Linked DNA regions of Rhodospirillum rubrum ATCC 11170. The protein of the gene in region 1 interacts with the protein of each later gene in a pairwise test. Links are inferred from orthologs where the notes say so. Each region holds a gene or a part of one and is shown on either strand. Other genes may lie near its edges. The genes, in order: sufB and RRU_RS11755.

The links.
Region 2: the proteins of sufB (region 1) and RRU_RS11755 interact in binary tests that used the Escherichia coli proteins (3 or more experiments, as listed by UniProt). The link is inferred for Rhodospirillum rubrum ATCC 11170 from one-to-one orthologs.

What each region holds. Positions count from the first base shown.
Region 1 is NC_007643.1:2,983,249-2,994,595, forward strand. The notes cover bases 8,199-11,033. They hold sufB (Fe-S cluster assembly protein SufB), read right to left. Parts: upstream 10,426-11,033; coding sequence 8,971-10,425; downstream 8,199-8,970. Other genes in these bases: sufC (Fe-S cluster assembly ATPase SufC), read right to left, coding at 8,199-8,943; RRU_RS13300 (SUF system Fe-S cluster assembly regulator), read right to left, coding at 10,476-10,940. Also shown: RRU_RS13240 (hypothetical protein), read left to right, coding at 1-55; RRU_RS13245 (chemotaxis protein CheW), read left to right, coding at 187-690; RRU_RS13255 (EcsC family protein), read left to right, coding at 2,026-2,706; RRU_RS13260 (hypothetical protein), read right to left, coding at 3,118-3,372; RRU_RS13265 (GGDEF domain-containing protein), read right to left, coding at 3,376-4,569; RRU_RS13270 (HesB/IscA family protein), read right to left, coding at 4,626-4,967; RRU_RS13275 (SUF system Fe-S cluster assembly protein), read right to left, coding at 4,997-5,395; RRU_RS13280 (aminotransferase class V-fold PLP-dependent enzyme), read right to left, coding at 5,449-6,717; Fe-S cluster assembly protein SufD, read right to left, coding at 6,728-8,071; more of sufC, read right to left, coding at 8,122-8,198; RRU_RS13305 (DUF2934 domain-containing protein), read left to right, coding at 11,318-11,347. UniProt on the Escherichia coli protein: The SufBCD complex acts synergistically with SufE to stimulate the cysteine desulfurase activity of SufS. The SufBCD complex contributes to the assembly or repair of oxygen-labile iron-sulfur clusters under oxidative stress.
Region 2 is NC_007643.1:2,623,399-2,634,748, reverse strand. The notes cover bases 2,593-5,430. They hold RRU_RS11755 (HesB/IscA family protein), read left to right. Parts: upstream 2,593-3,764; coding sequence 3,765-4,097; downstream 4,098-5,430. Other genes in these bases: nifV (homocitrate synthase), read left to right, coding at 4,472-5,430; RRU_RS11750 (NifU family protein), read left to right, coding at 4,146-4,445; RRU_RS11760 (TspO/MBR family protein), read right to left, coding at 2,687-3,187; nikE (nickel import ATP-binding protein NikE), read left to right, coding at 2,593-2,629. Also shown: nickel ABC transporter permease subunit NikB, read left to right, coding at 1-121; nickel ABC transporter permease subunit NikC, read left to right, coding at 118-1,017; RRU_RS11770 (nickel import ATP-binding protein NikD), read left to right, coding at 1,014-1,799; more of nikE, read left to right, coding at 1,796-2,592; more of nifV, read left to right, coding at 5,431-5,650; nitrogenase-stabilizing/protective protein NifW, read left to right, coding at 5,674-6,036; RRU_RS11735 (electron transfer flavoprotein subunit beta/FixA family protein), read left to right, coding at 6,234-7,085; RRU_RS11730 (electron transfer flavoprotein subunit alpha/FixB family protein), read left to right, coding at 7,102-8,199; RRU_RS11725 (FAD-dependent oxidoreductase), read left to right, coding at 8,218-9,519; RRU_RS11720 (ferredoxin family protein), read left to right, coding at 9,510-9,800; RRU_RS11715 (plasma-membrane proton-efflux P-type ATPase), read left to right, coding at 10,088-11,350. UniProt on the Escherichia coli protein: Member of gene cluster sufABCDSE that mediates iron-sulfur cluster assembly under oxidative stress and iron limitation conditions.

The DNA.
Region 1 (11,347 bases):
CTGCGCCTTGGCCCTATCGCTCTACGTCATCGCCCTGACCAGACTTATGGCATAGGCCCTTTGCCTGAGGCCGAACACGCAAGCAGCACTTGCCGCGCCGGGGGGCTAGGCCTATAAATCAACAAGCGGGGTTTGCCCGGCTTCCGGCAGGACAACGGTGCGGGTTAACCGAGTCGAGGGACCGACATGAATCAGCTCACAGCGGCCGGCGATAGCCGATCCCTGACCACCGTCAAGGGGGCCAACGCCCTGTCGACCGTGGATGAACAGGTATTCGTCACCATCTACGTCGAAAAGCAGCTTTTCGGCATTCCCGTCGAACGGGTCCAGGACATCCTGATCCCCGAGAAGATCGCCCGCATTCCGCTGGCGCCCCCGGAAGTTGCCGGGGCGATCAACCTGCGCGGCCGTATCGTCACCGTCATCGAGGTGCGCAAGCGCCTGGGCCTCAAGGCCAAGAAGACCGGCGGCCCGGTGATGTGCGTCACCGTCGAACTGGGCAACGAGCTTTACAGCCTGATGGTCGATTCGGTGGGCAATGTGCAAACCCTGCCCGTCGCCCGCATCGAAGCCAATCCGACCACACTTGATCCGCGCTGGCGCGCCATCTCGCGCGGCGTCGTCCGCCTTGACGGCGAACTTCTGGTCGTCCTTGACGTCGATACCTTCCTGACCTTCGGAACCAATTAAGCCATCGGGCCTGTCGCGGCCCGCCTTTCCGATCGCGCTGTCAAAGCCGCCGTTTCCCCGTTGATCGCGGGGATCGGGCGGTTTCGGCTGGCTGTTTGGGGAAGGGACGAGCCATTCGCACGCTGCGGATTTTGGTCGGACTAGATCGGTCGATGTTGATCGAAGTGCCCGGGCAACCGTGCCGCCGATGCGGCGCGTAAACGACCCCTCGCCGAGGATTGGAAACTTCACGAAGCCGAGGTCAATCTCAATGGCGGTCTCAAGAGCAGCCAGTCTCTCAGACCAGGACGAAAAACGATCGTATCTCATCACGTGGCAGGGGGGCTAAAAGCCAGATCAGCCGCCTGTGCACCGCCATCGACGAGCGCGTGAAGGCCTTCCTTGGCCGACCCCCGATCTAGGGAGACTGGCCCACGCTCTGGAGCCACGCCACGTACGTGAAGGTCCGTCAGGACAATCGGACCGTCTCTGTTGCCGTGACCATCGCCATCGCGGTCAACGCTGAGAGGCGGCGCGAAGTCTTGGGCATGGATATCGGCCTCTCGGAAGCGGAACTTTTTTGGACGGATTTCCTGCGCAAACTGAACTGAAGAGGCCTGAAAAACGTCAAATTAGTGATCTCGGACGCCCACGAAGGCATCAAGGCCGCCATTTCCAAGGTCTTTTGCGCCACATGGCAGCGCTGCCGTGTGCATTTCATGCGCACAGCCCTCTCTCACGCTGGGAAAAGCGGTCGGCGCATCGTTGCCGCCTTTATCGGGACCGCTTTCGCCCAAAACGACGAGGCCTTGGCTCGGGCGCAATAGCGGCAGGTCGCTGACCAACTGCCTCCCAAGACCCCAAAGCTTGCCGCTTTGCTCGATGAGGCAGAGAACTGATGTCTTGGCGACAGGGCCTTTCCCAAGGAGCATCGGACCAAGATGCACAGAACCAATCCCATCGAACGCCTCAACGCCGAGATCAAGCGCCGCACGGACGTCGTCGGCATCTTCCCCAACGAAGCCGCCATCACCCGCCTGATCGGAGCGATCTTGCTGGAGCAAAACGACGAGTGGGCGGTACAGCGCGCTCGTTACATGCCCCTGGAATCCGTCGCCTCTTTGGGCGATGATCCCCTCTTAAGCCTGCCGCCCGTCGCGGTGGCTTGATTACTCCGGACAAACTTCCCGGAGATCAAACGGCAACCACGCAACGGGACACAATCAAAAACCTCAGATCACCTCACAACGCAAGACAATTGGTGCAATATTATTTTGATGTCAACTATATCACTCTTCGCATCAGTGCTCGGCCCTAACAGGCTGCGGATAATTCATCCCTTGAATGGAATCTAGCATGACCACAGGAAAAGACGAAAGTAGCTCTTCATTGATGAAGATGGTGGAGGCCATCGCCATCAGCCCGCAAGATGCCCGTGAACTGGTCGCCCAGTACGAACGGCAGGCACGGGACTCCGCCCCGTCCGCAACGGAAGAAAAGATCAAGGACGCAGTCGTCGATAAAGTCATTAGCCGCTATTCAAAGTTGGCTGCGACGTCTGGCGCAGCCACTGCCCTTCCGGGGGTAATTCCCGGTATCGGCACTGTGGTGAGCGTTGTGGGTGGAGGACTGGCGGATATCTCGGTGTGCATGAAGCTGCAGATCGACATGACCATGTGCCTAGCGGTAGCTATTAACGGTAAGATGTCCAACGAAGATGCCAAGCACATGTCCTACATCATCGCGCTATACGGCTCTCTGGAGCAGATGGGGTCTGCCGGCGCCACTAAAATCGCCAGCAAGGCCGGTGTGCGCATGTTGCAGCAGTATTTGAAGGGCCCTACGCTTCAGATCATCAAGGAATTGTTCGCGAAGATCGGCATTTCGTTCACTCAGAAAGCTGCGGCCAAAGTGATTCCGTTCGGAATCGGGGCTATCATTGGAGGAACGGCTAATTACGCGCTGACTACTTATGTTGGAAGAACCGCTAGCGACACTTTCCGTCTAAATCTGAAAGAAGAGGAGATCACGGATTAACTACGAGCGCTAACATGGCAGCCAGGAGGTTTACCCAGGGCTATTCAACGTTGGTCAGATGCGTCATATGCCAGGATATAATCGAGGTTGAGGCTCCCCGCCCAGAGGGCCTGCGCAACGTTGGTAATGCCGTTTTTGCGAAGGAAGTTGAGGGCGAAACTACGGGCACGGGCCATGATGCCCAGGTCGTCGCGGATGCGGCTTGCACCCTCGCCGCAGGTGACATCGCGGACCCAATGGTTGCGGTTCTCGATCCCCCAATGCTCGTGGATGGCGATGGCCCAGGTGGAGGCCGGAAGGTCGGCGGCGGGGAAGACCTCGACGGTGCGATCCTTCTGACGGGATCGGCCGTTTCCGCGCGAGAATGTCGTGTCGACGGTGGGCGCAGTGGCCGCAATAGCCGAGGCCGCGTCAAACAGGGGGGAATTGGTTGATCTTCGCCTGGACCAGCAGATGATTGCCCGCCTGCCGTGCGATCTCGAAGGTTTTTTGACAGTGCAGGGCGTCCAGGGTGAACAGCCGTCCGGTGAGATCCAGCGGGGCGATCATCTCTTGGGTGGCGACAGGGATGATTTTTTGGGGTCTTACGTTTTCCTTCTCCGTCCCAGGTTTCGGGGGGGGCTTCAATTCTCCCAAGAAAAACACTTTTGGGTTTTTGATGGCCAACCTCTACCCCGCCAGGGAAATCGGTGCTTCGGCCTCCACGCTGGCCAAGCCCTGGGGAGCGGGAACGCAGCATACCCGGTTGCGGCCAGCCGCCTTGGCTTGGTACAGGCCGTGGTCGGCGCGCTTCAGCGCCGTGTCAAAAGGCTCTCCGGCGACCAGAATCGTCAGTCCCAGGCTGATGGTGATCGCTGGCCCCTCGCCCCGGCTCTCGGCCACGGCGCGGCGGACGCGCTCGGCGATCACGGCCGCCGCCACCAGATCGCAGCCCGGCAGGGTGATGGCGAATTCCTCGCCGCCCATGCGCCCGAAAATATCGATATCGCGCAGGACCTCGCGAACGTTCCGCGCCAGATCGACCAGCGCCGCATCGCCGGCGGCATGACCCTGACTATCGTTGACCTGCTTGAAATGATCGACATCGAACATCATCAGCGCCGTCGGCCGCCCCAGCCGCCCGGCCAGTTTCCAGGCCTCCTGGCTTGCCGTCAGGAAGTGCCGGCGGTTGGCCAGACCGGTCATCTGGTCCGTATCGGCCAGCCGTCGCAAGGCGGCGTCGGTATCCTCCTTGACCAACAGAAGAAAGCCAAAGCCGTTGGTGATCATGAAGGCATAGGCCAAACCATAGACCACCAGATGGGTCGGCGAATTGGCGAAGGGCGACAGCGGCCCGGCGAGCAGGCTGCCCACCGCCCGCCCCACGGCCGCCAAGCCCAGAAGGGCATTGCTGGAGATCAACAAGGTCTTGACCGGCGAGGGCGGGCGCTTGGCCCGCAGCAAGAACCAGCAGTTTAGAAAGCCCAGACTGGCGAGCATCGCCGAGGACAGGAAAAACAGATGATTGCGGGGCGCATCGGGCGGGGTGATCCCCGCCGCGCCATTGAACAGCACCAGATAGCCGACGATCAGCAAGGGCAGCAAGGCATCGGCATTGGGGCGCTTGGCATAGGCGCGATAGGCGGCGACCTCCAGGCCATAGCCGATGAAGATCAGCGAGTTGCCGCCGAAGATGCTCAAACTCAGTCCGACCTCGCCGCGCAGCGTGACAAGAAGGGTGCCGATCCCCTTCAAAACCTGGGCGGCGATCCACAGCCGCATCACCCGATGATCGGCGGCGGGCTGGCGGTAGGCGGCCATGGTCAGACCAAACAGCAGATTGCCCAGTCCAAGCACCAGCATCATCGTCGTCGTATCGATCACGCCGGGCCCCTTATGCTAGCGCTTTATCCTTCTTCAAACGGCCGCCCCCGCGCCCGTCAAACGGAAAAGCTCTCGCCGCAGCCGCAGCGCGCCTTCTCGTTGGGATTGGCAAACGAGAAGGTGGCGCTCAGCTTGTCTTGTTTAAAGTCCATCTGGCTGCCGATCAGGAACATCACGGCGTTGGACTCCAGAAAGACCGTCGCCCCATCCTGGCTGACCACCTCTTCGAAGGGGCGCGGTCCATCCTCGGCGTAGTCGATCTTATAGGAAAGCCCCGAACAACCCTTGGTCGAGACTCCGACCCGCAGACCGGCGACCGGCTTGTCGGCGCGCGCCATCAGGGCCTTGATGCGGGCCACGGCGGCCTCGGTCAAGGTGATCGGCGGGGGAAGAGCCATGGGGGACCTCCTGGCGGCTAAGCCTTGGATTAAAACATATCGAGGGCGACGCGGGCGACCTCGGACATACGCTCGGGCGTCCACGGCGGTTCCCAGGTCAAATTGACCTCGACCCGGCCGATCCCTTCAAGGGTGGCGACCTTTTCCGCGGTTTCTCCGGGAAGGGTCCCCGCCACCGGACAGGCCGGGGCGGTCAGGGTCATCAGGATCTTGCAGTCGCCGTGGTCATCGATCTCGATCTCATAGATAAGACCGAGGTCGTAGATATTCACCGGGATCTCGGGATCATAGATCTCTTGGAGTGAGTCGATCACGGCATCACGGCTCGCCGGGGTCATCCCCTCGACCAGGGGGGATCCGGCATGCGCGATGGCCCCCTCCTCGGGGGGATCCATCATGGCGGCCGGCATGGCATAGGGAGGCATCATGTCAGGGCTCTTTTCCTAAGGTCGGATAGACGAAAACCAAACCACGCGCCCGGTCAGGCGAAGAAGGCGCGAACCTTCTCCAGCGCCTTGACGAAGGCGTCGACATCGGCGCGGGTGTTGTACAGGGCGAAAGAGGCCCGCGCCGTCGCGCTGACGCCCAGACGCGCCATCAGCGGCTGGGCGCAATGATGGCCGACCCGGATGCACACGCCCGAGCGATCGAGCAGGGTCGCCATATCGTGGGGATGGGCGCAATCCATGGTGAACGAGATCACCGCTGCCTTGCGGGTCGAGGTGCCATGGATGGTCAGCCCGGGAAGGACCGTCATCTTCTGGGTGGCATAGTTCAGCAGATCGGCCTCGTGGCGGGCGATGCGCGCAAGGCCGATGGCCGAGACATAGTCGATGGCGCTGGCCAGCCCGACCGCCTGGACGATCGGCGGCGTTCCCGCCTCGAATTTGGCCGGCGGCTCGGCCCAGACCGAGTGCTCAAAGCTCACGCTGGCGATCATGTCGCCGCCGCCGCGGAAGGGCGGCATGGCCTCGAGCAACTCGTGCTTGGCGTAGAGCACGCCGATGCCGGTCGGGCCATACAGCTTGTGGCCGGAAAAGGCATAGAAATCGACATCGAGCGCCTGAACGTCGACGGCGGTGTGAACGACGGCCTGACAGCCGTCAAGCAGCACCCGGGCGCCAACGCCATGGGCCATCTTGATGATGGTCTCGACCGGCAAGATGGTGCCCAGAACATTCGAGGTATGGGCCATCGCCACCAGCTTGGTGCGCGGGCCAAGCAGCGTTTCCAGGGCGCCAAGATCAAGGTCGCCGGCATCGGTGATCGGGCAGACCTTCAACACGATGCCGCGCTCGTCGCGCAGGATCTGCCAGGGCACGATGTTGGAATGGTGCTCAAGGGCGCTGATGATGATCTCATCGCCGGCCTGGAGCAGACCCCGGCCGAAGCTATAGGCGACCAGATTGATGGCGTCGGTCGCCCCCATGGTGAAGACCACCTCCTCCGACCGGGCGGCGTTGATGAAGCCGCGCACGGTCTGGCGGGCTTCCTCGTAGCGCGTGGTCGACCGCTCCGACAGCCAATAGGCGCCGCGATGGACGTTGGCGTATTCGCCCTCATACATCAAACGCATGGCATCGATCACGGCGCGCGGCTTCTGGGCCGAGGCGCCGCTATCGAGATAGATCAGCGGCTGCCCATGGACCTGGGTGCCGAAGATTGGAAAATCGGCGCGGATCGCCTCCACGTCATAAGGGCTGTCGTCGCCTGGGTGCGGCTCGCGCGCCGCCGTGCTGCTCGCCATCATCGCGTTCCCCCTACTCGCTCCACACCGCGCCGTCACGGGCGCGCTGCCAATCGCGCACCTTGGCGATCATCGCCGCGCGCACCGGCAGATCGCCGACTTCGCCGACGACGTCTTCCAGAAAGGCTTCCACCAGCAGGGCGCGGGCGGTCGCCTCGTCCAGGCCTCGCGCCTGAAGATAGAAAAGCTGGTCGGCGTCCATTTCGCCGGCGGTGGCGCCGTGGCCACAGACCACGTCGTCGGCATAGATCTCAAGCTCGGGCTTGGTATCGACCTCGGCGCCGCGCGACAGCAACAAGGCCTTGTGCAATTGCTGGCCATCGGTCTTCTGGGCGCCGCGCCGCACCAGGATCTTGCCCTGGAACACCGCCTTGCCGGTCTCGTCGAGCACGCCCTTGAACAACTGGCGCGAGGTGGCGCCCGGTTGGGCATGGTCAATCAGCACCGTATTGTCGAGATGCTGGCCGGCGCGCACCGCATAACCGCCGCTGACCCGAGCCTGCCCCTCTTCGCCGGCCAGGGTGACGCGGATTTCATTGCGGGTCAGCCGGCCGCCCAGTTCCAGGGTGAAACTTTCATAACCGGCCCGCACCCCGACCTCGACCAGGGTGGTGCCAACCAGATAGCCATCGGCGGCGCCGTCGATCAGGCGGTAATGGGACAACTGGGCGCCCTCGCCCAACGAGATCTCGCTGACCCCATTGGAAAAGGCCGGATGATCGGGCAGGCCGACATGGCTTTCGGCCAGAACCAGACGGGCGCGGGCGCCGACCACCACCAGCAGGCGCGGATAGAACACCATTGGGCCGTCAAGCGCCGCCGAAACGGCGATCACATGCAGCGGCCGCTCGATCACCGCATCCTCGGCGACCTCGATCACCATGCCATCGGCGATCATGCCAGTGTTGAGCGCGGCCAGCGGCAGATCGTCAAGGGCCGCGCCCTTGCCCAGCAGCGGTTCGATCCGCGCCGGATCCTCGGCCAGCAGCGCGGCAAGGCCGCTGACCCGCAGCCCGGCCGGAAGATCCCCCGCGTCCGAGAGCGTCCGATCAAGCCGGCCGTTGACGAAGACCAGCTTGTGGGCGTCAAGCGCCAGAACGCGATCAAGCGGCAGACGCCCGGGATCCAGGGTCACCGGCGCCGGCTCGGGCTTGAAGGCGATCTTGGTCAGCCCACCCAGATTGGTGTACTTCCAGGCCTCCACCCGCGGCGTGGGCAGCCCCTGGCGCCGGTAGATGTCCAGACCGGCCTGACGCAGATCGTCAAGCCAGCCGGGTTTCCCGTCGCCATCCCCCCCGTCCGCGTAAGACGCGGGCGCCAGGGTATCGAGGAAGGGCTGGGTTTGGGGCAATGTCATCGGTGCGCGTCCTTGGGTCTTGGCGGTCTGGGGCGGGAGCACGGTCCCCCTCAGGCGGCCCGGGCGACGAATTCGGCGTAACCCTTTTCCTCAAGTTCCAGGGCGAGGTCCTTGCCCCCGGACTTGACGATCTTGCCATCGGCCAGGACGTGGACGAAATCGGGCACGATGTAATCAAGAAGCCGCTGGTAATGGGTGATGCACAAGATGGCGCGATCGGGCGAGCGCATGTCGTTCACCCCCTGGGCGGCGATGCGCAGGGCGTCGATGTCGAGCCCTGAATCCATCTCGTCCAGGATCATCAACGTCGGTTCGAGCATCGCCATTTGCAAAATCTCGGCCCGCTTCTTCTCGCCGCCCGAGAAACCGACATTGACCGGACGCTTCATCATGTCGTCGGCGATGCCCAGCAGCTTGGTCTTGGATTTCATCAGCTTGAGGAAGTCCATCGCATCGATGTCCTCCTGGCCGAAATACTTGCGTCGGGCGTTGATCGCGGTCTTGAGGAAGGTGGTGAAGCCGACCCCGGGGATCTCCACCGGATATTGGAAGGCCAGGAAGATCCCTTCGCAGGCGCGCTCATGGGGTTCCAGGGCGCAAAGATCGCGGCCCTGATAAATCAGGCTGCCCGCCGTCATCTCATACCCGGGCTTGCCAGTGATGACGCTGGAAAGCGTGCTCTTGCCCGCGCCATTGGGGCCCATGATGGCATGAACCTCGCCGGGATTGATGGTCAGCGACAGCCCCTTCAGGATCTCCCGATAGGCGCCCTCGCCCCGACCGGAGGCTTCGTCCTCGACCCGGGCATGAAGGTCCTTGATTTCCAGCAGCGCCATGGCGCGGTCCTTTTCGGTCTTCGACAGTGTCATCATCGGGGTGGGCGATCGGCGCGGCGGCGCTTAGCCGACGCTGCCTTCAAGGCTGATGCTCACCAGCTTCTGGGCCTCGACGGCGAATTCCATCGGCAGGGTCTGCAGCACCTCCTTGCAGAAGCCGTTGACGATCAGCGCCACGGCGTCTTCCTCGGCGATGCCGCGCTGCAGACAATAGAAAAGCTGGTCGTCGCCGATGCGGCTGGTCGTCGCCTCGTGCTCGACCTTGGCCGTCGGATTGCGGCTTTCGATATAGGGCACCGTATGGGCGCCGCAGCGATCGCCGATCAGCAGGCTGTCGCATTGGGTGAAATTGCGCGCCCCTTCCGCCTTGGGCAGCATACGCACCAACCCGCGATAGGTCTGGTCGGAACGGCCGGCGGCGATGCCTTTGGAGATGATCCGCGAGCGGGTGTTGCGGCCGATATGGATCATCTTGGTGCCGGTATCGGCCTGCTGGGCATTGTTGGTGATGGCGACCGAATAGAACTCGCCCATCGAATTATCGCCCTGCAGGATGCAGCTTGGATATTTCCAGGTCACCGCCGAACCGGTCTCCACCTGGGTCCACGAGATCTTCGAATTCTTGCCCCGGCAGGCGCCGCGCTTGGTGACGAAATTGAAGATGCCGCCCTTGCCGTTCTTATCGCCGGGATACCAGTTCTGCACCGTCGAATATTTGATCTGGGCGTCATCGAGGGCGACCAGTTCGACGACGGCGGCATGAAGCTGGTTCTCATCGCGCTGCGGGGCGGTGCAGCCTTCCAGATAGGACACATAGGCCCCGTCGTCGCAAACGATCAGCGTGCGCTCGAACTGTCCGGTATTGCGCTCGTTGATGCGGAAGTAGGTCGACAGCTCCATCGGGCAGCGCAGGCCCTTGGGAACATAGACGAACGAGCCATCGGTGAAGACCGCGCAGTTCAGGGTGGCGAAATAATTGTCCGAATAGGGCACCACCGAGCCAAGGTATTTGCGCACCAATTCGGGGTGCTCGCGGATGGCTTCCGAAATCGAGCAGAAGATCACCCCCATCTGCCCGAGCTTCTTCTTATAGGTGGTGGCCACGGAAACGCTGTCGAACACCGCGTCAACCGCCACCACCCCGGCCAGCAGCTCCTGCTCCTTCAGCGGAATGCCCAGCTTGGCATAGGTTTCAAGCAGTTCGGGATCGACCTCGTCGAGGCTTTTGGGCCCCTCGCTCAGCTTGGGGGCGGCGTAGTAATGGACATCCTGGTAATCGATCGGCGGATAGCTGACCTTGGCCCAATCGGGTTCGGTCAGGGTCAGCCAATGGCGAAAGGCCTTCAGCCGCCACTCCAGCATCCACTCCGGTTCGCCTTTCTTGGCCGAAATCAGCCGGACGATATCCTCGTTCAGCCCCTTGGGCGCGATATCGACCGCGATGTCGGTGACGAAGCCGTATTTATAGGCCTCGGTGGCCTCGCGGACCGTATCAACCGTATTCTGTGTGGCTACCATGGCTGTTTCTTTCACAGATCGGACGTCAAAGGGAGCGGGTCCGGGGACCGTCAGGACAGGCTGCGGGCCAGCGCCGCCCGGCGCTCGGCCAAGGGAAGACCGAAGGCCTCGATCGGTCCGCTGGCCATTTCCGCCAGACTGACCGTGCGCAAGGCCTCTTCAACCCGCTTGTTGACCCGATTCCAGTGACCATGCATCGGGCAGAGGGTTTCCAATCCGCAGGCGTCATCGGTGGTTTCGACGCAGGCCGTCAAAGCTACCGGCCCCTCCAGCGCCTGGATCATGTCGGCCACCGTGATCTCGCAGGCCGGGCGGGCAAGGCCATAGCCCCCCGTCGCCCCGCGCTGGGAGATCACCAGATTGCCGCGCACCAAGGCCTTCATCACCTTGGCGACCGTCGGCAACGGCACGCCGGTATCGCAAGCGATTTGCTGGGCCGCCCTGACCTTGTCGGTCCGGGCCATGTCGACCAAAAGGACGACGGCGTAATCGGTGAGCTTGTTAATGCGGAACATGCCCGGGCGGACCCCTCGGCTATCAGGACTAAATTGGTACTCTTTGGATAAGATCCCCGCGCCGGGATTTCAAGCATTTAATGGCGGATCCGCCCCCAATGTCGCCTCTCGCGCCCAAAATTTTTCTTTCCCGGGCCGATCGGCGGGCCGGGGCGGTGGCGGAAGGACGACTCCGGCAACGGGAGATTTCCCATCTGGGGGCACGGATCGCGTGTCGCGGTCATGGCGCGGCGCTTTTCCCCTTGCCGGAATCCGCCAAAGCGACGAAATCGCGAAAAGCGCGAGAAAAGCTTGGTTCGCCCTTGCCGCGCCCCCCCTTCCATCGGCATCATGGCCCCAGCCGACTATAAGGATATTTGCGGCGGGAGCATGCAAGCATGAAGGAAGAGTTGCAAAAGCGCATTCAG
Region 2 (11,350 bases), 360 kb from region 1 along the record:
GGTCATCCAGTGTTTCACGCTGCTGATGGTGCTGATCTTCGTTCTTTGCAATCTGATCGTCGATATCGTCTATGCCTGGGCCGATCCGCGCATCCGGCTGGCGGCGGAGGGGGCCCAATGACCATGCCTGATTGCCAGCAGGGGCATCGCCCGCCAGACGCCGCCCCGCTCCGGGGGTGGCTCGCCCGCCTGCCCATCGGCCGAAGCTGGAGCCTGCGCTTGGCCCTTCTGGTGCTGGTCGCCCTGATCGCCAGCGCCATCGTCGGCCAATCTCTGCTTCCCGGCGATGCCAATGCCATCGACCTCGCGGCGCGCTTGCGGCCGCCGTCTTGGGAGCATTGGCTGGGCACCGATCACCTGGGCCGCGACATCTTTTTGCGGCTGCTCGCCGGGGCCGGCGTCTCGCTGGGCTCGGTCGCCCTGTGCCTCGCCCTGGTGCTGGCGATGGGGATCGCCGTGGGCGGCGCCGCCGGGGTCCTGGGCGGGCGCGCCGATCAGGCGATCATGCGCGTCACCGATGTCTTCCTGACCTTTCCCACCCTGGTGCTGTCGTTGTTCATGGTTGGCGTGCTGGGCAGCGGGCTGACCAATGTCATCATCGCCATCGCCTTGTCCCATTGGGCTTGGTACGCCCGCATCGTGCGCGGCATCGTTTTGTCGCTGCGCGAGCGCGATTTCATCCTGGCGGCGCGGCTGTCGGGGGCGGGGCGGGTCTCGATCTTCGTCGAGCATCTGCTGCCCGCCACCGCCTCGCAGCTTCTGGTGCTGGCCAGTCTCGATATCGGCCACATGATGCTCCATGTCGCCGGCCTGTCGTTCCTGGGATTGGGGGTCGCCCCGCCGATGGCCGAATGGGGGGTGATGATCAACGACGCCCGCCAGTTCGTCTGGACCCAGCCGATGCTGATGGTCTGGCCCGGAGTGGCGCTTTTCGTCAGCGTCATGACCTTCAACCTGCTTGGGGACGCCCTGCGCGATCGTCTTGATCCGCACCTCTGCGCGGAGCATGGACATTGAGAAACGATGGTCTGAGGATCGAGGGTCTGACGATCGCCACCCTCGGCGCCCATCCCCTGATGCTGGTGGAGGGGGTCGGCCTCGAGGTGCGGCGCGGTCGGATCCTCGCCCTGGTCGGGGCCAGCGGCTCGGGCAAATCGCTGACCTGCGCCGGGGCGCTCGACGTGTTGCCGGCCGGTGTGCGCCGCCTGTCGGGCAGGGTGCTGCTTGATGGCGAGGAGCAGGCTTTGGCCGGCCTCAAGGGCCGCCATGTGGCCTCGATCATGCAAAACCCGCGCAGCGCCTTCAATCCGGTGCGGACCATGCGCGCTCACGGCGTTGAAACCCTGAAGGCGCTGGGACGCCATGACCGGCGCTCCGAGGCGGTTCTTCTTCAAGCGCTTGAGGGGGTTGGCCTGGAAGATCCCGGGCGGGTTCTTGGGCTGCACGCCTTCGAGATGAGCGGCGGCATGCTTCAGCGCATGATGATCGCCCTGGCTTTGCTGACCGAGGCGCCGTTTCTGTTCGCCGACGAGCCGACCACCGATCTTGATCTGGTCGTGCAGGCCCGGGTGCTGTCCTTGCTCGAAGGGGTGGTCGCCGAGCGCGGCCTTGGCCTGCTGATCGTCACCCACGACATGGGCGTCGTCGCCCGGCTGGCCGATGATGTGGCGGTGATGGCCCAGGGACGCATCGTCGAGAGCGGGCCGGTCGGCGAGATCTTCCACCGGCCCCGTCACGACGCCACCCGGGCCCTGGTCGCGGCCCATCTGTCGCTTTATGGCCTGGAGGGCGTAGCGTGAGTCCTTTGTTGACGGCCAGGGCGGCCAGCAAAAGCTATCGGACGGTCTCGTTGGTTGGTCGATCGCCGGCGAAGACGGTGCTGAGCGAGGCGACGGTAACCCTGTCGGAGGGCGAGACCGTGGCCCTGCTCGGGCGCAGCGGTTCGGGGAAAAGCACCCTGGCCCGTCTGCTGCTTGGCCTGGAAAAGCCCGATCACGGCACGATCGCCTTTCGCGGCCGGCCGCTTGGCGGCTTTTCGCGCGCCGAGTGGCGGGCCTTTCGCGGCGCGGTTCAAATGGTGTTTCAAGATAGCCTGGGGGCGGTCAATCCCCGCCACCGGGTGGGGCGGATCATCGGCGAGCCGTTGCGCCATTTAACGACGCTTGATGACGCCGGGCGCGCCGCCCGCCGGGACGCCTTATTGCGTCAGGTCGGTCTGACGCCCGAGGATGCCGATAAACTGCCGCAGCAGATGAGCGGTGGCCAGTTGCAAAGGGTTTGCATCGCCCGGGCCCTGGCGCCCGGACCCCGCTTGCTGGTGCTCGACGAGGCGGTCTCGAACCTTGATCTGATGCTGCAGATCCAGATGATCGATTTGCTCAAGGATCTCCAGCGCCAAACCGGGATGGCTTATCTGTTCGTCACCCACGACCTGCGGCTGGTCGAACGCTTTTGCCAGCGGGTGATCGTGCTTGACGAGGGGAAGATCGTTGAGGAGGCCCCGGTGACCGGGGCTCAGCGCTTTGAGCATCCGGCCTCGCGGGCGCTTCAGCGGGCTATTTTGCCGGCCCGTCCGGCGGCCGCCTCAGTGGGCGATGACGAGGGGGGACGGCGCTCGGCGACCCGGTGAGGCGAGGGGCGGGGAGGGGGGCTAGGTGGCGCCCCCCTTCCTGTTAGGCGCGGCGCGTCAGACGGCGGGTTCGGCGACCGGCGTCGGCTTGCGGTTCAAGCGGTAGATGACGAGGTTGAGGAAGGCGGCGAAGCTGACCCACAGCGCATAGGGGATCAGCAGATAGCCCGCCAGAGGATGGATCGGCAGGAAGGCCAGGATCAGTTCGATCACCGAGATCCACAGGAAGCTGACCTCCAGCAGGGCGAGATCGATGCGCTTGGCGCCGAAGAACAGCCCCGACCACAGGAAGTTCATGACCAACTGCACGCCGAAGATGGTCATCGGCAGGATCATGGTCTCGCTGAAGGGCGCCGTCATCCACACCAGCCAGCCGGCGACGGCGATCATGATGTAGAGAATGCCCCAAACCGGCCCGAAAACCTTGTCGGGCGGGTTCCACGAGGGTTTGCGGATGGTCTGATACCACTTTCCGGGGCGGAAGAAGGCGCCGGACAGCGCGGTGAGCATGCAAATACCGATGAAGACGGCGAGGGTGATGGCGGAATTCTGATCCATGGTTCGTTTCCGTTTGGTTGGCGCCTGATGGACGGTGGGGCAACCGCCCGAAGTTTGGCCCATCATAACGGCTTTTCCACAGAAGAGATGCGGTCTTTACACTTTTCGCGGGCGGAAATCCGACGAACAGGTCAAAGACCGTGTGCCAGACCGTCCTCAACGCGGATGTTTTGGCCGGTGATATGGGCCGCCCCTTCGGAGCGCGGGAAGGCGACGGTCTGGGCGATCTCGTCGGTCCGGTCCTAGCGGCCAAGCGGTATCTGGGGACGAATCGAGTCGTCTTCGGGGACGGCCGCCGAGGTTGGAAACAACGGATCGCGATCGACGGCGCCATAGCCGGAGAGCGTGTGACAACCGCCCCGCTGCCCCGCCGATCGGTGCGGGAAAAGCCCTGGGGCCGACCCTGTCGGCTTTCCGACAAAGTACGGCGCCTGCCCGGGATGTCACGCAAATGTCGGAAAGGCGCCAGGGGAGGAAATTGGGATATCAAAGCTAAATCAAAGCTTTAAATAAATGGCACGGTGATTGCTTAAGGAAAGGCACCCTTGATCTTCTCCCGGAAAGGAGGGTGCTGCCGATGATGACATGGACCGAGAGTGCCGCCGCCGCCGTGCGTAAGGTGGTTGGCCGATCCCCCGAAGCCGCCACGGGCCTTCGCCTGATGGTCTCGACCGGCGGCTGCGCCGGCGTCGTCTACCGCATGGGTCTGGAGGCCCGGGCCCAGGACGACGACGCCGTGATCGATCTGGGCGAGGCCAAGGTCTTCGTCGATCCGCAAAGCTTGCCTTTGCTGGATGGCGCCCGGGTCGATTTCGTCGACAGCGGCACCGCGTCGGGCTTCGTCTTCGACAACCCCAATGCGCTCAACACCTGCAGCTGCGGCAAGTCGTTTTCCGCCGCGACCTGTTGAGCGGCCTCCGGGCTTTTCCCCCGTCTTTATTTTTTTAGGAGTGATGCCATGTCCCAGCAGGCGTTTGAAGCCAAGGTGGCCGAAGTCCTGGAAACGGTGATCCGGCCGCGTCTGCGCCGCGATAATGGCGATATCGAGTTGGTGCGCATCGAAGATCACAAGATCTTCGTCACGCTGACCGGCGCCTGTGTCGGCTGCCAGCTTTCCAGCATCACGCTGTCGGGGATCCAGCAAAAGCTGATGGAGGCCGTGGGCCGCCCGGTGCGGGTCATCCCCGCCCATGCCGTGCCCTGGGCCGGTCAGCCCCCGGTCAAAGCCGCCGCTGCCGCCACCGCGGCCTTGGCCTGAGGCGGACGGGCGGGGAGGATCGGAAGATGGATTGGTCATCGGTCATCGTCAACGATACCACGCTGCGCGACGGCGAGCAGACCGCCGGGGTGATCTTCACCCTGGGCGAAAAGGTGGCGATCGCCAAGGCCCTGGAGCGCGCCGGCGTGCCCGAGATGGAAGTCGGCATCCCGGCCATGGGGCCCGAGGAGCAGGAGTCGATCCGCGCCGTCGTCGCCCAATGCGAGGCCAGCCGGCCGATCGCCTGGTGCCGCATGCATATGACCGACCTTGACGCGGCGGCGGCCTGCGGCGTCGATATGGTCAATCTGTCGATCCCGGTTTCCGACCAGCAGATCAAGGGCAAGCTGGGCCGCGATCGCGGCTGGGTGCTCGCCCATCTGGAGACCATGATCAAGACCGCCCTGGAAAAGGGGCTGGAGGTCGCCCTGGGCGGCGAGGATTCCAGCCGCGCCGATCCCGAGTTCCTGCTTCGGGTGATCGAACGCGCCGAAGCCAGCGGCGCCCGGCGCTTCCGCTTCGCCGATACCCTGGGGATCATGGATCCCTTCACCACCTTGCAGATGTTCAAGCGCCTGCGCGCCGCCAGCGGCCTGGAACTGGAAATCCATGCCCACGATGATCTGGGGCTGGCGACGGCGAATTCCCTGGGCGCCGTGCTTGGCGGGGCCACCCATGTTTCGACCACCGTCAATGGCCTGGGCGAGCGGGCCGGCAACGCCCCCCTTGAAGAGGTGGTGATGGCCTGCCGCAATCTGTATGGCCGCCATACCGGCATCGCGCCGATGGCCCTGGCGGCGGTCTCCAAACTGGTGGCCGAGGCCTCGGGGCGGCCGGTTCCGGCGAACAAGCCGATCGTCGGCGAGGCGATCTTCACCCATGAATCGGGGATCCATGTCAGCGGCCTGCTGCGCGATCCCAAGAATTACGAGGCGTTGTCCCCCGCCGATCTCGGGCGTTGCCATCGTCTGGTTCTGGGCAAGCATTCGGGCGTCGCCAGCATCGTTCACGCCTGCAACGCCCTGGGGCTGGCCCCCGGAGAGGCCCAGGCGCGGGCCATGCTGGCGCGCGTCCGCCTCCATGCCGGGGCGACCAAGCGCCCGCCGACGGACGCCGATCTGCGCCGCTTCTTCGACGAAACCCGCTCGGTGGCCGAGGCCATCGAAACCCTTGATTTCAGCCGCCCGCCCCAGGCGGCGAGCTGACCCGCGCAAAGGGACGCCCCGTGATGAGCCGCTTTCTCGAAGATCTGCGGAGTCTGTCGAGCGCCGAGGAGTTTTTCAGCTTCCTCGGAGTCGAATTTAACCCGAAGGTTGTTCAGGTGAACCGTTTACACATCCTGAAGAAGTATCAGACCTACTTGAAGGCGTGCGACGCCGAGGAAAACGGCGAAAGCGTGTCGCGCGAGACCCACAAACGCTGCCTGGAACGGGCTTACGCCGACTTCCTGACCTCGGACGCCCGCTCGGAAAAGCTGTTCAAGGTCTTCCAGAGCGAGGCCGGCAAGGCCTTCGTCGGCCTCGATGCCATCCTGCCGCTGGCGGCGGCGGAGCGTTCTGAGTCGAAAGTTAATTCCAGCGCCGAGGCTTAGACACGTTCTTAGAGCGGGTCTGGATTGCTGCAGTTTATTAGAGAAATTTGCTGCATCGCAAAAACCAAATATAGTATGATTCTTCCGTTATGTGTCCGTCCCTCGAAAGATTAGGACGCCAAAAACGGAAGTTCGGCGGGATAACCCGCAGAGGACTTTTCCGCTCCCCCACCGGGAGCCCCGCGACGGAGGAAACCATGCATATCGTTGTCTGCATCAAGCAGGTTCCCGACAGCGCGCAAATCCGGGTGCATCCGGTGACCAACACCATCATGCGCCAGGGCGTGCCGACCATCATCAACCCCTATGATCTTTTCGCCCTTGAAGAGGCCCTGCGGCTTCGTGACAAAATGGGTGGCAAGGTGACCGTTCTGACCATGGGTCCGCCCATGGCCGATGAAAGCTTGCGCAAGGCCTTAGGGCTAGGCGCCGATGCCGCCGTGCTGTTGACCGACCGTTTCTTCGCCGGGTCCGATACCCTGGCCACCTCCTATGCCCTGGCCGCCGGGATCCGCAAGATCGGCGAGGAGGAGCCCGTCGATATCGTCTTCACCGGCAAGCAGACGATCGACGGCGATACCGCCCAGGTCGGGCCGGGGATCGCCAAGCGGCTGGGTCTTAACCAGTTGACCTATGTGGCGGCCATCCGCTCGCTCGATCTGGAAAACCGCTCGATCGTCGTCGAACGCCGGGCCGAGGGCGGCGTGCAGGTGCTAAGCACCGGGCTGCCTTGCCTGATCACCATGCTTGAAGGCACGAACACCCTGCGCCGCGGCGCCATGGACGACATGTTCCGCGCCTCGCGCGCCACCATCGCCACCTGGTCGGCCCAACAGGCCGGCGTCGATGATATCGCGCTGTGCGGTTTGCGTGGCTCGCCGACGGTGGTGAAGAAGGTCTTCGCGCCGCAACCGCGCAAGGAAAAGGCCAAGATGGTCGAGACCGCCGGCAAGTCCGATGCCGAGATCGCCCAGGCCACCCTGGATACCCTGTTTTCCGCCAATCCGAAGCTGGAGACCGACCTCCGTAAGCTGGCCGCGGCGTCGTAATACGGAGGAGCGAGAGATGAGCGAAGAGAAGAAGCCCGCCCCGGCGGCGGCCGGCCGTGGCGCCGCCAAAAAAGAGCTGTCCGAGCATTTCAAGACCTATAAGGACGTCTGGGTTTTCATCGAGATGGAGCGTGGCAAGGTCCACACCGTGTCGTGGGAACTGCTGGGCGAGGGCCGCAAGCTGGCCGACAAGCTGGGCGTGCAACTGGCCGCGGTGATCCTGGGCCCGCCCGGCAATGATCTTAAGCAGGCGATCAGCGACGCCTGGAGCTATGGCGCCGATCTCGCCTATGTGGTGTCCGAGCCGCTGCTCAAGGATTATCGCAACGAGCCCTATTCGAAGGCGCTGACCGATCTGGTCAACACCCATAAGCCCGAGATCTTGTTGCTGGGGGCGAGCACGCTCGGCCGCGATCTGGCCGGCTCGGTGGCGACCACCCTCAAGACCGGTCTGACCGCCGATTGCACCGAACTGGCCATCGACGACGACCGTTGTCTGGCGGCGACCCGTCCGACCTTCGGCGGCACCTTGCTTTGTACCATCTTCACCCTGAACTTCCGCCCGCAGATGGCGACCATCCGCCCGCGCGTGATGGCGATGCCCGAACGCAGGGACGCCAAGCCCGGCCGGGTCATCGAGTTCAAGTTGTCGATGGTCGAAGACGACATCGTGACCAAGATCCTTGATTTCGTGCCCGATACCTCGACCGAGGAAGCCCATCTGGCCTATGCCGACATCGTTGTCGCCGGCGGTCTGGGCATGGGCAATCCGGGGAACTTCCGCCTGATCACCGATCTCGCGGCGGTTCTCGGCGCCGAATACGGCGGCTCGCGGCCGACCATTCAAAAGGGCTGGATCTCGGCCGATCGCCAGATCGGCCAGACCGGCAAGACCATCCGGCCCAAGCTGTATATCGCCGCGGGCATTTCGGGGGCCATTCAGCATCGGGTGGGCGTCGAGGGGGCGGATATGATCCTGGCGATCAATACCGACGCCAACGCGCCGATCTTCGAATTCGCCCACTACGGCTTGGTCGGCGACGCGACCCGTATTCTTCCGGCCCTGACCAAGGCGTTCGAAGCGCGCCTCGCGGTCCGGCGGATGGCGAGCTGATCGAAAGGATCAACGATCATGGCAGAGCATTTCGATGTAATCATCGTCGGTGCGGGCATGGCGGGCAACGCCGCCTCCTACACCCTGGCCAAGGCCGGCCTCAACGTCTTGCAGATCGAGCGCGGCGAATATCCCGGGTCGAAGAACGTTCAGGGCGCCATTCTGTACGCCAATGCGGTCGAGCAGATCATTCCCGGCTTCCGCGATGACGCGCCGCTGGAACGCCACGTCATCGAACAGCGCATGTGGATGCTCGATGACCGCTCCTATGTGGGCAGCCATTTCCGCAGCGAGAACTTCAACGAGGAAAAGCCCAACCGCTACACCATCATCCGCGCCCAGTTCGACAAGTGGTTCAACCGTCAGGCCCGCGACGCCGGGGCGATGGTGATCTGCGAGACCACCGTGCTCGATCTGATCCGCAACGATGCCGGCAAGGTGGTGGGCGTGCGCTGCGACCGCGAGGGCGGCGAGGTCTATGCCGAGGTGGTCATCCTCTGCGACGGCGTCAACGCCCTGGTCGGCCAGCGCTCGGGCATCCGCTCCGAGATCAGCCCCGAGCACGCCGCCCTGGCGGTCAAGGAGATGCACTTCCTGCCGCGCGAGGTCATCAACGAGCGCTTCAACGTGCGCGATGACGAAGGCGTGGTCATCGAGGCCCTGGGCACCGTGACCTCGGGCATGTTGGGCACCGGCTTCCTCTATACCAATGGCGAGAGCATCTCGCTGGGCATCGGCTGCATCGTGTCCGATTTCGTCGAGACCAAGATCGGTCCGGCCAAGCTGCTTGAACGCTTCAAGGCCCATCCCTCGATCGCTCCGCTGATCAGGGGCTCCGAGGTCAAGGAATACGCCGCCCATCTGATCCCCGAAGGCGGCTATAACGCGGTGCCCCAGCTTTACGGCGCCGGCTGGCTGATCTGCGGCGATGCCGCCCACTTCCTCAACGCCGCCCACCGCGAGGGCTCCAATCTGGCGCTCACCTCCGGGCGGCTGGCGGCGGAAACGATCATCGCGCTGAAGTCCGAAGGCAAGGCGATGACCGAGGCCAATCTGGCGCTCTATCGCCAGAAGCTTGAGGAAAGCTTCGTGCTGAAGGACCTGAAGAAGTATAAGGACCTTCCCCACACCCTGTGGCGCAACAAGCAGTTCGTGACGACCTATCCCGAATTGATGGCCAAGGCGGCGGAGAATTTCTTCCGCGTCGATGGTGTCGATAAGCTGACCAAGGAAAAAGACATCGTGCGGAGCTTCCGCAAGGCCCGGGGTGTTCTCGGTCTGGTGGGCGACGCCGTCAAGGTGGCGAGGGCATGGCGATGAGCGACAAAATCGAAGAAAAGCTGTATCAGAACCGCTATCGGGTTGACGAGGGCTGTCCCCACGTCCGTATCGATGCGTCCAAGGTCCCCTCCGAGCAGTTGAAGGCGATGGTCGACATCTGCCCCGCCGGCTGCTACGTGGAAGGGGAGAACGGCAAGGTCGAAGTTGTTCCCGATGGTTGCATGGAGTGCGGGACCTGTCGCATTGTGTGTCAGGAAACCGGTGAACTGGAATGGGCCTATCCGCGTGGCGGCTATGGCATTCTGTTCAAGTTTGGCTGAGTATTCGCTTTAAGGAATTGGACGGGGGGCTGGCAGGCTTGTCCCCCGTCCGATACGAGGGGATCGGTTCGGGGGAGCCGGTCCCCTCACAGTCTTCCAGATGAGAAAGAAGGGGCTTTCCGGCCCTTGAAGGCGCTTTCGCGTGACAGCGCGAGGGACGGGGCGGGGGCAGCAAACGATCTTCGTCGCCCCGCCCGCCATCCTGGGGGCGACGGCTTGGGGGAGCCGCCACACCAAAGGGCTTCGTATCCGTTTCCCCGCCTCCGTTCGGGGGCGACGGATCGCCCGTGGAACCGGTCTTGATGGATGCCTTGCCGTTTTCCCCGATCGGGGACCCCGCCGCCCACCGCCCGCCCTCGCCGGAGTATCCCGATGTCGATTGCGACCACGGCCTAAGCTCGGGTCAGGCCGCCGACCTGCTGGCCGAATGGGGCGCCAATCGTCTTGACGACGGCAATCCCGGCCGCTTGCGGCGGCTTGCCAATAGTCTGTCGGGGCCCGTCGCCTGGATGCTGCAGGCCGCGGCCCTGCTGGCCTTGGCGGCCGGACGCTGGGCCGACGGCGCCCTTATCCTGACCTTGCTGCTGGTCAATGCCGGGGTCTCCCTGGTCGAACAGCGTCACGCCGGGCGGGCGCTGAGCCGCCTTGGCCGCCGTTTGGCGCCGATGGCCCGGGTGTTGCGCGATGGCGTCTGGGCCGACCGTCCGGCCGACGAGGTCGTGCCCGGCGATGTGATCTTTCTGAAACTCGGGCGGGTCGTTCCCGCCGATGCGGTGTTGCTGGGCGAGGGGGCTTTGAGCATCGACGCTTCGATGCTGACCGGCGATCGCCGGGTGATCGCCAAGACCGGCGGTGACGAGGTGCACGCCGGATCGATGGTGCGCGGCGGCGAGATGAAGGCGGTGGTCACCGCCACCGGTCCGACCACGCTGTTTGGCCGCAGCCCGCCGGTGACGGCGCGGCGCAAGCCGTCCGCCCTGCGCGCGGCGATGCTTGGCATCGGCAATACCCTGGTCGCCCTGACGCTGGTCATGATGGTGACGGTGATGATCCTGGCGCTTTATCGCCAGGATCCGCCCTTGGAGACCGTGCTGTTCGTGCTGGTTCTGAGTGCTGCGTCGATTCCCCTGGCGCTGCCCGCCGTTTTGTCGATGACGCTGTCGGCGGGGGCGCTGCGGCTGGAGCGGATGAAGGCCGTCGTCGCCCGGATGGCGGCGATCGAGGATCTGGCCGGCCTGGACGTGCTGTGCGCCGACCAAAGCGGCACCTTGAGCGAGCCGCGCCTGGTGATGGGCGAACCGGTGTTGTTGCAGGCTTCGGGACGGGGAGAATTGTTGCGGACCGCCGCCCTGGCCTGTCCGGCCGAAGGGGCCAATGCCGTCGATCTGGCGATCCTGGCCGGCCAGCCGGCCCTGACTCCCGGCGATGGGTACTGCCTGTTTCTGCAGCCGCTAACCGAGGATGCAGGGGAGGGGGGCTGCCTGCGCGCCGAGGTCGAGCGACCGCTTGAAAGCGGCGCCGTCGCCCGCTTTTCGGTGCTCAAGGGCGAG